Regions from separate parts of the Aeribacillus sp. SP014 genome, predicted to be linked through region 2. Evidence: predicted binding sites of a transcription regulator. Region 2 holds the regulator's gene; the other holds the start of a gene.
The links. Region 2 encodes LexA, which represses DNA repair genes until DNA is damaged. Its sites were predicted from a motif close to CGAACATATGTTCG; they were not measured.
Positions count from the first base shown of each region.

Region 1: a site for LexA is predicted at 2,784-2,797, ahead of uvrB (excinuclease ABC subunit UvrB). Genes of this name have one in related genera too.

Region 1 covers NZ_JBSRXI010000001.1:3,550,547-3,557,920, forward strand. The annotation lists gene uvrA (excinuclease ABC subunit UvrA) at 1-726, opposite strand, end outside; gene uvrB (excinuclease ABC subunit UvrB) at 733-2,715, opposite strand; gene ACVIJU_RS17490 (CsbA family protein) at 2,841-3,071, opposite strand; gene ACVIJU_RS17495 (hypothetical protein) at 3,434-3,727, opposite strand; partial or broken gene ACVIJU_RS17500 (ROK family protein) at 4,213-5,101, opposite strand; gene ACVIJU_RS17505 (heavy metal translocating P-type ATPase) at 5,248-7,326, opposite strand.
Region 2 covers NZ_JBSRXI010000001.1:2,159,941-2,167,314, reverse strand. The annotation lists gene ACVIJU_RS10575 (aldo/keto reductase) at 409-1,341, shown strand; gene ACVIJU_RS10570 (LOG family protein) at 1,439-2,020, shown strand; gene ACVIJU_RS10565 (lysophospholipid acyltransferase family protein) at 2,104-2,688, opposite strand; gene gdhA (NADP-specific glutamate dehydrogenase) at 3,423-4,802, opposite strand; gene lexA (transcriptional repressor LexA) at 5,132-5,755, opposite strand; gene yneA (cell division suppressor protein YneA) at 5,915-6,229, shown strand; gene ACVIJU_RS10545 (YneB family resolvase-like protein) at 6,248-6,898, shown strand; gene ACVIJU_RS10540 (DUF896 domain-containing protein) at 6,974-7,204, shown strand; gene tkt (transketolase) at 7,277-7,374, shown strand, end outside.

The DNA.
Region 1 (7,374 bases), 1.4 Mb from region 2:
TTCGCCATCGATGATGTCAATTATGACTTTTCCATCACCTAATTTTAAAGCTGTTTCAATTGAATCGGTCAACCGGCTTATAATCCCCTCTTTCACGATCAGCCGATCCACAACGACATCGATGGAATGTTTTTTATTTTTTTCAAGAGAAATATCATCGGTAAGCTCCATCATTTCTCCGTCAATCCGCACGCGGACAAACCCTTGCTTTTTTATTTCCTCCAATGTTTTCACATGCATTCCTTTTTTTCCAGACACAACAGGCGCAAGAACCTGCAGTCTTGTCCGTTCCGGATATTCCATAATCCGGTCAACCATCTGTTCGATTGTTTGCGAAGAAATTTCTATCCCATGCACCGGACATGTCGGCCGCCCGACACGGGCAAAAAGAAGCCGTAGGTAGTCATAAATTTCTGTCACCGTTCCGACCGTTGAACGCGGATTTCTGCTTGTCGTTTTTTGATCAATCGAAATGGCCGGCGATAAGCCTTCGATCGCATCGACATCAGGTTTATCCATTTGTCCTAAAAATTGGCGGGCATAGGCAGATAAAGACTCCACATATCGCCGCTGTCCCTCTGCATAAATTGTATCAAATGCTAAAGAAGATTTACCCGATCCCGATAAACCTGTTACAACGACAAGCTTGTCTCTTGGAATCGTGACATCAATGTTTTTTAAATTATGAGCGCGTGCACCTTTTACAACAATTTTATCCATTGCCATATCCAATCATCCTTCCGCTTTCAGCTCCAAAATTAGATCGCGCAATTCAGCAGCTCTTTCGAAATCTAATGCTTTTGCAGCTTCTTTCATTTCTTTTTCCATACGGGCTATCAGTTGTTCTCGATCTTTTTTCGACATTTTGTTCAGCTTCACAGCCTTTTCCGTTTTATATTCTGCTTCATCTTCCGCTGCATATGTCGCCCTAATTACATCGCGAATATCTTTTTGAATCGTTTTTGGCGTAATGCCATGTTGACGGTTATATTCCTCTTGAATCGCACGACGCCGTTTTGTTTCGTTTATGGCGATTTCCATCGATTTTGTGATTGTATCAGCATACATAATGACATGCCCGTTTGCGTTCCGAGCCGCCCGTCCGATTGTTTGAATAAGAGAACGTTCCGAACGGAGAAATCCTTCTTTATCTGCATCTAAAATTGCAACGAGAGAGACCTCCGGAATATCAAGCCCTTCCCTGAGCAAATTGATCCCGACCAACACTTCATGTTTGCCAAGGCGCAGGTCGCGGATAATTTCAATGCGCTCGAGCGTTTTAATTTCGGAATGGAGATATGTCACCTTAATCCCGATTTCCCGCAAATAATCCGTTAAATCTTCCGCCATTTTTTTCGTTAATGTGGTCACAAGCACCCGCTCATTCCGTTTAACCCGCTTTTGAATTTCGCCGATTAAATCGTCTATTTGCCCTTCAACAGGTCGGACGTCAATGGTTGGATCTAAAAGTCCAGTCGGACGGATAATCTGTTCAACAACAACCGGCGTATGCTCCAGCTCATACGGCCCAGGGGTGGCAGAAACATAAATGACATGTTTCATATGCTTTTCAAATTCCTCAAATTTTAACGGACGGTTGTCAAGTGCTGAAGGCAAACGGAATCCATGATCGACAAGCACTTGTTTTCTCGCCTGGTCGCCGTTGTACATCCCGCGGATTTGCGGAATCGTCACATGCGACTCGTCAATGACGATCAAAAAATCATCTCCAAAATAATCTAAAAGCGTATAAGGAGTCGAACCGGGCGGTCTTAATGTAAGATGACGGGAGTAGTTTTCAATCCCGGAGCAAAAGCCCATCTCCCGCATCATTTCTAAATCATATCTTGTCCGTTGCTCGAGCCGTTGCGCTTCCAAAAGCTTTCCATTCTCCCGCAGTTCATGCAGCCGTTCCTCAAGCTCCTTTTCAATATTAGCAATGGCAATTTTCATTTTTTCTTCTCTTGTCACAAAGTGTGATGCCGGGAAAATCGCTACATGCTCCCGCTCTCCAATAATTTCGCCTGTCAGCGCATCAACTTCACGGATACGGTCGATTTCATCTCCGAAAAATTCCACGCGGATACAATGTTCATCGCGCGAAGCAGGGAAAATTTCCACTACATCCCCGCGCACGCGAAAAGTTCCCCTGCGAAAATCTACATCATTTCTTTCATACTGCACATCCACTAAACGGCGCAGCAAGTCATTGCGCTCGATTTCCATTCCTGTACGAAGACTTACGACCAGCTCACGATATTCTTCTGGCGAACCTAAACCATATATGCAAGAAACGCTTGCGATAATAATAACATCTTTCCGTTCAAACAATGCAGAGGTGGCCGAATGTCTTAATTTATCAATTTCATCATTAATGCTCGCATCTTTTTCAATATACGTATCTGTTTGCGGAACATACGCTTCCGGCTGATAATAGTCATAATAGCTGACAAAATATTCAACTGCATTGTTCGGGAAAAATTCTTTAAACTCGCTATACAGCTGTCCGGCTAGCGTTTTATTATGGGCAATGACCAGCGTCGGTTTGTTCACTTCTTTAATCACATTGGATATCGTAAACGTTTTGCCAGTTCCAGTTGCACCTAACAATGTCTGATGTTTTTTTCCTTGCCTGATTCCCTCCACCAGCTCTTTGATAGCTTTCGGCTGATCTCCTTGAGGCTGGTAATTTGAAACTAATTCAAACCGATCCATGGAACATCCTCCAATTCAGAAACTTATATTTTATTTTAACATATAATCAGGCTGAATCACCAAAAATACGAACTGACGTTTGATTTTCATAGACAATAAAAACCTGTCAATCGTGTTGAACAGGTTTAAGTAGATGTTTTCTTATCCTTTTTCATGCTTCTGGCAGCGATAAAACCAGCTGCTAAGCTGGCTACATCCAAAATGGCGATATAAATAGTATCCATATGACCTGCAAAATAAGAGGCAATTAATAAACCAGCTGTCAACAATGTCCCAACGACATGACTATATGTAACTCTTGTGAAAAATAAGACAAGCAAAAAAGGGGCGAATGCGGCAAACACAAGCTTGATCATAAAAAAACCTCTTTTCGTCAACGGTTATACATTTATTATATTGAAGCCCTCAAAAAGCTTTCAAGCAAAACCACAAAAGAGAAGGGAAAAATAAGCCAATGCAAAGAATAAAAAATAATGCGATGTATAGCGGTCAGAAAAACTAGGATACAGGGGAAATAGTTGAAATCGATGAAGTCAAAATAAACGAATAGAAATAGCTTTATGATTATATTTAAATGCAATAATGAAGCTCATAGGCTAAAAAATTCGCCTTTATGAAAGCAACTTTTATACTATATTTACTTTTTTCTTACGGTCACCCCCTAAGCATATAAAAAAGCATCCAATAGTCGCCTTTTTTCACTATTGGATACTCTTTCTTAATCTTGAGATAGATAAAACAAATGATCTAAATTTACATATGAAATATCGTATTCAGAATTTACTGCATGTAATATTTTTTGATAATCTTCCACCTTAAGATCTAGTGGTAGATTTTCAAACAATTCTCCATTTACATGAAAATCCAGTATTAATGCACAAAAATCTTTACCATCAACTAAATCCATTGCAAACTCTCTAAAAATATCTGCATCTTCTTCATTTAACTGTTCATCTGACAATACATAGATTTTTATTACATTTTGAAATTGTTGAATATCCTCTTCATTCATGTATTCATAAAGGTCTTCTTAATCCCCGATAATAAGATATCCCATAGACATACTGTTTTTAAATAATAAATAAATTTCTAAATCCCTGAGTCTAATTTGTCTTTTTTAAGATATATAATTTAATTGATTCTCCCTCTAAATGTAGAGATGTTTAATAATTATTTAAAGATTAAAAAATATTTTTCAATATTCGTTTTGTTTCAGGATATACATTGCAATACTCCTGAACTCCACTTATCAAAAAATGAATAATTCCAGCCACCTAAACTTAATCATCTCAGCTGTAACATAAAGAGCTGTTAGGTCACCGAGCAATATCTTGGATCAATTCTCTTTAGCATTAGTTTTAGCTTTATCTAATTCTTTTTGGTTCTTAACTGCATTCTTGAAAGCTTCCTTTTCTTGTACACATTTTTGTATGCCTGATTTTATTTTATGGCTTGGGTTATCTGTAACGATTATTTGCCGATAAATGTTCTTGAGCTTTATTTTTGATTATTCTCCAAAAACGCCTCATATGCTAAACCGATTGCTCCGCAAAGTCCCGCATTATCCCCTAATCCGGGCGGAACAATATAATCTGCAATCTTTTCTAGCACCACTTCATGGCGAACATAACCGTTTAATAAAGCTTGAACATTTTGATGTATAAGGGGGAACAATTGCTTTTGTTTGGCGACTCCGCCGCCAATTATTATTTTTTTAGGCGATAAAACGAGTATAAGGTTGGCAATTCCTTGTGCAATATAGTACCGCTTCCAAATCCCATACTTTCTCATTTTTTTCTAATTCTTGCCCCTTTTTTCCCCAGCGTTTTTCTATTGCTGGACCGGATGCCATTCCTTCCAAACAATCTTTGTGATACGGACAATTGCCGGCAAACGAATCTTCAGGATGGCGCCGAACAAGCATATGCCCCATTTCCGGATGGATTAGCCCGTGTACTAGATGTCCTTCAGAGATGGCACCGACTCCGATCCCGGTACCGATCGTCATATAAATGCAGCTATTCAGACCTTTCGCAGCCCCCCATTTCATTTCCCCCAGCGCTGCTGCATTGACGTCGGTATCAAAGCCAATTGGAATAGGGAATTCTTTTTTTATCGCTCCGACAAGATTTATATTCGCCCACTGTAGCTTCGGAGTAGATGTTATGTATCCGAATGTTTCGCTTGTGCGATCTAAATCAATCGGACCGAATGAGCCAATTCCAAGCGCTTTAATATCTTTATCCCGAAAAAATTTGACCACTTGTTCAAGCACTTCATCAGGCGTTGTCGTCGGAAAAGAAGTCCGCTCGATGATATTTCCGTTTTCATCTCCAATTCCACAGACAAATTTTGTTCCGCCCGCTTCAATTGCACCTAAAAGCATGCACAATTCCTCCCATGATTTTGTCCAAAATGTTATGTCCAATTTTTCATTAGCGGCAGGTTGTCAAATTAATAAGATTATAATAAATGTCATATGTTTATGGAAGAGAAATATTAAAAAATGCAAGAAAAAAAGGCGATCAGCCATTAGCTGAAAGCCTCATTTAGAAGTTTTTTATTTCGTTCCCATAAAATCGTTAAACTAATGAGGGTCACTAAAACAGTCGCCCCCATATCAGACAGAATGGCTATCCAAAGCGTAAGCCAGCCTGGAATCGTCAGCAGCAGTGCAGCGGCTTTTAAACCTAGAGCAATCCCGATGTTTAACTTGATGATTCTGTTCACTTTTTTGGCGGTTGAAATAGCTTCAGGCAGCTTCCCTAAATGATCTTGCATTAAAACGATATCAGCCGTTTCAATTGCGCTGTCTGTTCCTTTTCCCATTGCAATGCCTAAATCAGCAGCTGCGAGCGCAGGCGCATCATTGATACCATCTCCGATCATTGCCGTTTTTCCTGAGAGAGACAGCTCTTTTACCTTTTCCACCTTTTCTTCCGGCAGAAGGTTTGCAAAATATTCGCTTAAACCAACCTTTTTCGCCACTTTTTCAGCAGTTTTTTCGTGGTCTCCTGTCAACATGACAGTCCTCTTCACACCTGTTCGGTGAAGCATGCGGATCACCTGGCTGCTTTCCTGTCGAATTTCATCCGCTATACCGACCATACCGAGAACGTTTTTGTCATCTGAAACCAAAACGATTGTTAGTCCTTCCTGTTTAAAGGCCTTTATGTCTTCCTTTACATTTTCGCTGAGCGAAAGATGTTGAATCGTTTTTTCATTGCCGACACGGTATTCCTTCCCGTCTATCTCCGCTTTTATTCCCTCACCTGATGTTGCAACAACGGAGCGAGCCTCCAAAAGGGAAACGTTTAACTCATCTATTTTTTTCATAATGGCTTTAGCGATCGGATGAGTAGAGGATTTTTCAATTGATCCGATGATGCTCCAAAAAGAAGGATCATATTCTACAAACTTCTCTACATAAGGCTCCCCTTTTGTCAGTGTTCCTGTTTTATCAAAAGCTATTATTCCAATTTTCCCTAATTGCTCTAAATAAACCCCGCCTTTTACAAGAATGCCTTTGCGTGCATTTCTCGTGATTCCTGAAACGATAGCAATGGGAGAGGATAAAACTAATGCACATGGACAGCCTACAATTAACACTGCCAATCCTTGATATAAAGATGTTCTCCAATCAACTCCTAAGAAAAGCGGCGGAATAAAAATAACGACAAGAGAGATAAGCATGATCAAAGGAGTATAATATTTCGCAAACTTATTAATGAATTGCTCAGTCGGCGTTTTTGTTTCCTGCGCTTCTTCAACTAAATGCAAAATTTTCGCTAGAGACGATTCTTCATAAGGCTTTGTTATCCGAACTTTCAAAATTCCTTCATTATTAATGCTTCCGCCAAACACTTCATCTTTTGCTTCCTTTTCAACAGGGAGAGATTCTCCAGTAATGGCCGCTTCATTAACTGAGCTTTTCCCTTCCACCACTATCCCATCCGATGGAATTTTTTCACCGGCTTTGACAAGAACAATATCCCCTGCCTTGATGTCATGAATGGAAACTTTCTTTTCCTGGCCATTTATAACAATCGTAGCTTCATTCGGCGCAACTTCTAAAAGCGATTCGATAGAACGACGGGCCTTTTCCATTCCCAAGCCCTCTAAATATTCGTTCACTCCAAATAAAATGGCAACAACAGCACCTTCCTTCCACTCTCCAATGCCAAAAGCCCCAATCAAAGCAATTGTCATAAGGGTGTCAATGTTAAATTTCAATCGAACGAGGTTTTTGGCCCCTTTCAAAAATGTTTTATATCCGCTGATCACCGTAGCAATTATATACATTGTAACAGAGGCGGATGGTGATAATGTTTTTTCGAACACAACAGCAGCTATAAAAGCTAAAACCGAGAGCAAAACGAGCCACAATAAATAAGAATGTGTATCTTCATGTTTATTTTCTTCCTCAATATAGGCCCCATCCGATGCTAAAATTTTTTTGACTTTAGCAATATTAATTTCTTCATTGACATACAGTTTGCTAGATTGAAAATTTAATTTTGCATTTTCCCCATATTCAAGCTTTTGGATTTCTTCTTCCAGATTCTTTGCGCAATTTGCACAAGACAATCCCTTTACCCGATACTGAATCATTCTCTAATCCTCCAATGAAATAGAGTACACATTGCAGTATACAGTATA
Region 2 (7,374 bases):
TCCGTCATAAAACTTTTGAAGAACCTAATGAAGAAAGAGAGCAAAAGAAAAGTCCTTCATAAGACTTCTGAAGGATATAAAAAAGATTGAAAAAATTGTATGTCCGATAAGTCTCTAAAATAATGCTCCCAAAAGTCAGTTAACCCTACTTTTGGGAGCCTCTTTATTTTGTTATTGCAGCAGGCAGCAATCTCTTAAGATATTTTTATGGTGCTTTAGACAACTTCAAGAATTTGAACATAATGGAACAAACAATAAACAGTCGAGCAACTGCTGCTTGAAAATGAATAAAAGAATCCTTTCATAATTTCATTTATAAAGCCATAATAATATTTAATAGCTTATTAGTTAAAAACTGATTTTTCTGATAGAATTTGTTATAATGTTAATGAAAGGAGTTGAAATATTGTGACAAAAAAGACTAGATTAGGCAAGACCGATATATATGTGAACCCAATCGGGCTTGGAACAAATGCTGTTGGCGGGCACAACATTTTTCCAAACCTTGACGATGAAACTGGGAAAGAAATCGTTCGTACAGCTTTGGATCATGGAATAAATTTTTTGGATACGGCATTTTATTACGGTCCTGAGCGTTCGGAAGAAATTATCGGTGAAGTCGTCAAGGAGTTTGGCCGTCGTGATGAAGTAGTCATTGCTACTAAAGGTGCTCACAAATTTGTAGACGGAAAAGTTGTTCTTGATAACTCTCCCGATTTCCTTCGCGAGTCGGTCGAGGGCAGCCTGAAACGCTTAAAAACGGATTACATAGATTTATATTACATTCATTTTCCGGACGAAACGACACCGAAGGATGAAGCTGTCGGTGAATTGAAGAAGCTTAAGGATGAAGGGAAAATTCGTGCGATCGGTGTATCGAATTTCTCGCTCGAACAATTAAAAGAAGCGAACAAAGATGGGTATGTCGATGTAATTCAGTCCGAATATAACTTATTTAAACGACAAGCAGAAAAAGATTTGCTTCCTTACACGGCGGAAAATGGAATATCGTTTATACCATATTTTCCACTTGCCTCAGGTCTATTAAGCGGAAAATATTCGAAAGATGAGAAGTTCAATGATTCACGTGCACAAAATCCTTTGTTTCAAGGGGAAGCATTTGCGTGTAATCTCGAAAAAGTCGAGCAATTGCGTCCAATCGCAGAAGCGAAAAATGCTGAAATTGCTCACGTTGTGCTAGCATGGTATTTAACGGTCGATTCCATCGATGCGATCATCCCTGGTGCGAAGAAGCCGGAACAGGTACTTGACAATTTAAAAACGTTAGATGTCCAGTTAACAAAGGAAGAAATAGAGAAAATCAGTCAGATTTTTCAATAATTTTGTAAAAAAGCTGTGATGGAAATATCCCATTCACAGCTTTTAATAGGACTTTCTCATTCGTCAGAACGTTTAGAGAAGAAGCAGGAGTGGTAATATGAGACGTGTTTGTGTTTTTGCAGGATCGAATCCGGGAACAAATCCTAAGTATAAAGAAGCAGCTATCAAACTAGGAGAAGAATTGGTAAAAAACAGGCTTGAGCTCGTATATGGAGGCTCCAGCATTGGTCTGATGGGAGTGATTGCAAACACCGTATTAGAGTTAGGAGGCACCGTATTGGGCGTTATGCCGACGAATTTATTTCAAGGAGAGGTTGTCCACAAGCATCTCACTCAGCTTTATGAAGTCAATGATATGCATGAGCGGAAAGCAAAAATGGGAGAGCTTTCAGATGCGTTCATTGCTCTTCCCGGAGGCTATGGTACTTTTGAGGAAATATTTGAAGCGGTTAGCTGGGGGCAGCTTGGGATTCATGAAAAGCCTGTGGCGTTGTTAAATATCGATGACTATTACACGCCGGTAAAACAGATGATTGAGAATGCGGTAGAGGGAGGCTTCATGCCTGAAACGCATAAACAGTTTATGATTTTTGCAGACAATCCCTCTATATTAATAGATAAACTTCGTGCGTACAAACCGCCTTTGAAGACAAATAAGTGGATCGAACTAGATCGATAAATGAAAATATCAGAACTTTACTTCGCCTTTAGCTTTCTGATCAGTTTGTCTAAAAATGACAAGCTGATCAGAAACGTCAATGTTTAGTCGTTTATGCTTTTTTCAAGAGCTTTCAGCTTATGTTCAAGCTGTTGAAGCGCATCATCAATTTGATTTGCATTTTTCTCTAAATAGATTGGTTCGCCAAATGCAACGACAGCTTTTTTCCCGGCAAAAAAATCTTTTAAACTTTTTGGACCATGATAGGTTGCAGGCAATATGGGAACGCCGGCTTTCATCGCAATTGTAACCGCGCCTCTTTTTAAAGGAACTTCCTCGTCTGTTCTTGTGCCGCTCGGGAAAATTCCAACAACTTTATTTTCTTTTAACAGTTTCAAAGGAATTTTTAGTGCGCTCGGTCCAGGATTTTCACGATTAACTGGAAAAGCATGCAACTTTTTCAAAAACCAACCTATGAGCGTGTTCTGAAACAATTCTTTTTTGGCCATATAATGGACATGAATTGGAAAAAGTGCTGCGGCGAGCAAGACTACATCTACCCAGCTGCGATGAGAGCATGTAACAATAAAACGACGGTCTGCCGGAATATGCTGCTTGCCTTTGACTTCTAGCAAACTAAAAATTTTAATGATCAATATTGCAAGTTTTCCTGCTAAATGATAAATCATTTTGTTCCCCCCCCCCGAATGACTTCCAGAAATATGTTTGCGTTGCAAAAGATCTGTATTTTCGGTTAGGGCGCATGTCGATTTTGTCTGCGTTCAGTTTAGCATTTTTACGTGATGCATGTAAAGTCGGTAGTACATCGTCAACGAATCGTCTTATCCAAAGTCAGTCAGTGAAAATACCGCCGTTTCATTGGAGGATGGGCAGCCGTATTCGGTGTTTTTTAGATGAACAAGTATTTGTGCTGAAGGTTATTGGCACTGGATAGAAGGAGCAACCATATCAATAATAAAATGCTTTAATTGGAAAAATCAATTTTAATAGCAGTTACTTTGTTTCTATAAATTTTATACTTGATGATACAAAATATTGAGAGTAAAGAAGAGAAGAAGCAGAAAAACAAACATCAGTGCAATCTGTCTTTTTTATTTAAAAAGCAAGAGAGATAATCAATCCAGGCATCAGCGTAAAAAAATATGTAAGATAATCTGACATAAAACTTCAATTCTCTCATTGAATGGGATACACTGATAGGGAAAAATTTGATCCAATCGTGGAAATAAAGAAGAGTGAATTTGGATCGGTGTGATATCAATTTCTATTCACTCAAGTTAAGATGGGGTATTATAGTGAGCATGATGAATCGCCAAAGCAGGGTAGGTAAAGCTTTAGCGATTATCATATATGTTTACTCACTATAAAGAATAAATGATGGAAATGACCATTTTTCTATCTTTTAAATGACTCCTTGTTCTACCATTGCATCAGCGACTTTTTTAAATCCTGCAATGTTAGCGCCGACGACAAGATTTCCGGAGCAGCCGTATTCATTTGCAGCGTTGACGCAATTTCGGTAAATGTTCTTCATGATATCACGTAATTTTGCGTCGACATCTTCAAAGCTCCAAGATAATCTTGCGCTGTTTTGAGCCATTTCTAATGCTGAAACAGCAACTCCGCCTGCGTTAGCAGCTTTTGCAGGTCCAAAAAGAATATTGTTTGATAAAAACACGTCGATCGCTTCTAATGTAGACGGCATGTTGGCGCCTTCTCCAACAGCTTTGAGTCCGTTGGAAACAAGGAGTTCAGCTGCTTTTTTATCGATTTCATTTTGAGTAGCGCATGGGAGGGCAATATCGCACGGAATGGACCAAATTCCGGAACAGCCTTCATAATATTCTGCATGAGGATGTTCATTTACATATTCTTTAATTCTTTTTCTTTCAACTTCTTTTAACCTTCTAACCGTTTCAAGATTAATTCCATTTTTATCAAAAATGTAGCCATCAGAGTCGCTGCATGCGACAACTTTTGCACCTAATTGTGTTGCTTTTTCAATCGCATATATGGCAACGTTCCCAGAACCAGAGACAACAACTGTGCTTCCTTTGAAGCTTAATCCATGGTCTTTAAGCATTTCTTCAACAAAATAAACAGTTCCATACCCTGTCGCTTCGGTTCTCGCTAGGCTTCCGCCGTAACCAATGCCTTTTCCGGTTAACACCCCAGCTTCAAATCCGCCGCGTATTCTTTTATATTGGCCAAACAAGTATCCGATCTCTCTTGCGCCAACTCCAATATCACCGGCAGGAACGTCAATATCTGGTCCAATATGTTTGTAAAGCTCTGTCATAAAGCTTTGTGTAAATCTCATAATTTCCCCATCTGATTTACCTTTCGGATCAAAATCAGATCCGCCTTTTCCTCCGCCGATCGGCTGCCCAGTCAATGAATTTTTGAAGATTTGTTCAAATCCTAAAAATTTAATAATGCTGGCGTTGACGGTCGGGTGAAAGCGCAAGCCTCCTTTATATGGCCCAATTGCACTATTATATTGCACTCTAAATCCGCGGTTTACACGCACTTTTCCTTCGTCATCCACCCATGGAACGCGAAAAATGATCAATCTTTCCGGCTCAACAATTCTTTCAAGTATTCCGTGCTTTATATATGTAGGATGTTGAGCAAATACAGGCACAAGCGAGTCAAATATTTCTTTTACAGCTTGAAGAAACTCAGGCTCATTCGGATTTTTTTCTTGCACGGATTGAAATACTTCATTGACATATTGCTTTGCGTTTTCCAATTCACTTTGTTTCATAAGTAATTGATTCATAGCACCTCTCCTATACCTAAAATTTAAGCAGTTAGAAGAATTCAAACAATTCAGTAAATCATCCCGGCACTGGCTAAGGAAGCGAAATCTACAATAAAAAATTCTACAACAAAATAAATCAAAAAACAATGACTGTTGAGAATTGTTGCATAATAGCTTTGCATGCAGGCGCGGAGAAGGCGCCTGAAATTTGTTTCATTGAATCTAGCTTGTCTGCATACATATTGATTAGAAAACATTTTTAAAAATTTAACATCGCTAAGAGAGGGAATTTTGAAAATTTTATAAAAAGAAAAAGGATGCCTCACCTGTTTTGAGACATCGAATATTCAGTGTATGGAACGGTATAGCCCGATCACTTTTCCGAGTATTGTCACATTTTTTAAAATAATCGGTTCCATTGTTGGGTTTTCCGGCTGAAGCCGTATAAAGTCTTTTTCTTTGAAAAACCTTTTTACGGTCGCTTCATTGTCGTCTGTGAGCGCGACAACGATGTCGCCGTTATTGGCTGTTTGCTGCTGTCTGACAATAACTAAATCTCCGTCCAGAATGCCTGCTTCGATCATGCTTTCTCCGACTACTTCAAGCATGAAAAGTTGATCATCACCTGATGCAATATGATTCGGAAGCGGAAAATATTCTTCGATGTTTTCAACGGCAGTGATCGGAATACCAGCCGTCACTTTTCCTATGACCGGCACGTTGATCACATTGTTTGTTAGAAGGTGGCTGCCATCATCGTCCAAAATTTCAATGGCTCTCGGCTTTGTGGGGTCTCTTCTAATCAGTCCTTTGCTCTCAAGCTTTGCTAAATGCCCGTGAACAGTTGAACTGGAGGCAAGACCGACCGCTTCGCCGATTTCTCTTACAGAGGGAGGGTATCCTTTCTTTTTTACTTCCTCCTTAATGAAGTTCAAAATATCTTGTTGTCTCTTAGATAATTTTGTTGACATGTCAAGCACCTCAGTCATATCAATTTGTGTCGATTATAGCATGATTTTTCCAAAAAAGCAAACGTAAGTTCGAATATTTGCTTGACAGAAACATGTGTTCCCTTTTATACTTAAAAACAAAAAACCGAACAAATATTCTGTTTCAGGGGGCGGTTCTAAATGGATAAATTATCATGGTCTTACATCGTTTCTTTTTTCCTTGTCATCATGGCGGCAGTTTTGGCGATTTCGTATACTGGAGAAAGGGAAGAGCTCGATCATTATTTGGAGGTTCAAGTGAAGGAAGGGGACAGTTTGTGGAAAATCGCTGATGAATATAAAGAATATGACAATATGTCTCATTCAGAGTTTGTTAAATGGGTTCAGGAGCGAAACAATCTCCAAAGCCTTGTTGTAAAACCGGGGGAAACAATCGTCATTCCGATTGAAAAAAATAAATACTACAATGCTGAATATTTGGCAAACAAAGAATAACCGCAAGGAGCATTTAACATGAGAGCAGTCGTTTATGCAAGAGTCAGCACTGAAAAAGATGAGCAGGAAACATCTTTGAAAAGACAGAAGGACGAGCTGTTAAAGCTCGCAGCTGAAAACGGTATGGAAGTTGTTGAAGTGATAGAAGAAAAAGCGAGCGGGTATGATGTTGATCGTGAAGGGGTTTTTCAACTGCTGGAATTGATTGAGGAGAAAGAAATTGAAGCGGTATTAATACAGGATGAAACAAGAATTGGCAGAGGGAATGCCAAAATCGCCATTGTCCATTCCATTTTGAAACAAGGTGTGAAAATTTTCACCGCTGCCCATCGCGGGGAGATGGAACTGTCTGAATCAGACACGATGGTGCTTGAAATCATAGGAATTGTCGAAGAATATCAACGAAAAATTCATAATTTGAAAATAAAGCGGGGAATGTTGAGAGCTATACAAAATGGGTACAGGCCTGAAAAAAATTTAAAGAATAGAAATTCTTCCTATAAAAGAGAGCGAAAAGAAGTTCCGATCGAGGAGATTGACCGATTGCGGAAAAACGGCCTGACATTTTCAGAAATAGCGGCAACATTAAGAGGATTCGGCTATGACGTTTCAAAAGCTACTGTCCATCGCAGATATCAACAATTTTTGTCAGAAAAAGGCGAATCATAGCAATAATTGTTGTCATTAGTGGTTGCATTTAGTATGATAAAAGAGCGCGGCAAAAATATACAAGGGGTTCAGCTTATGATTTCAAAAGAAAAACTTAACCGTATTAATGAACTATCTAAAAAGTCTAAGTCAGAAGGATTGACGCAAGAGGAAAAGCTTGAGCAGCAGCAATTAAGGCAGGAATATTTAGAGTCGTTTCGTCGGGATTTTCAAAACACCTTAAAAAATGTTACAGTGATTGATCCAAAAGGTAATGATGTTACACCGGAAAAATTGAAAAAATTAAAAAATAAAAGGCTGCATTAATGGATGGGGTGTTGCCTTATTACAACAATAAAGATAAGATTATAAACTGAAAATACAGATGAGAGGATGATAATGGTGACTCATTCCATTCAAGATTTATCCATCATGACGATTCGAACATTATCCATTGACGCGATTGAAAAGGCGAATTCCGGACATCCTGGAATGCC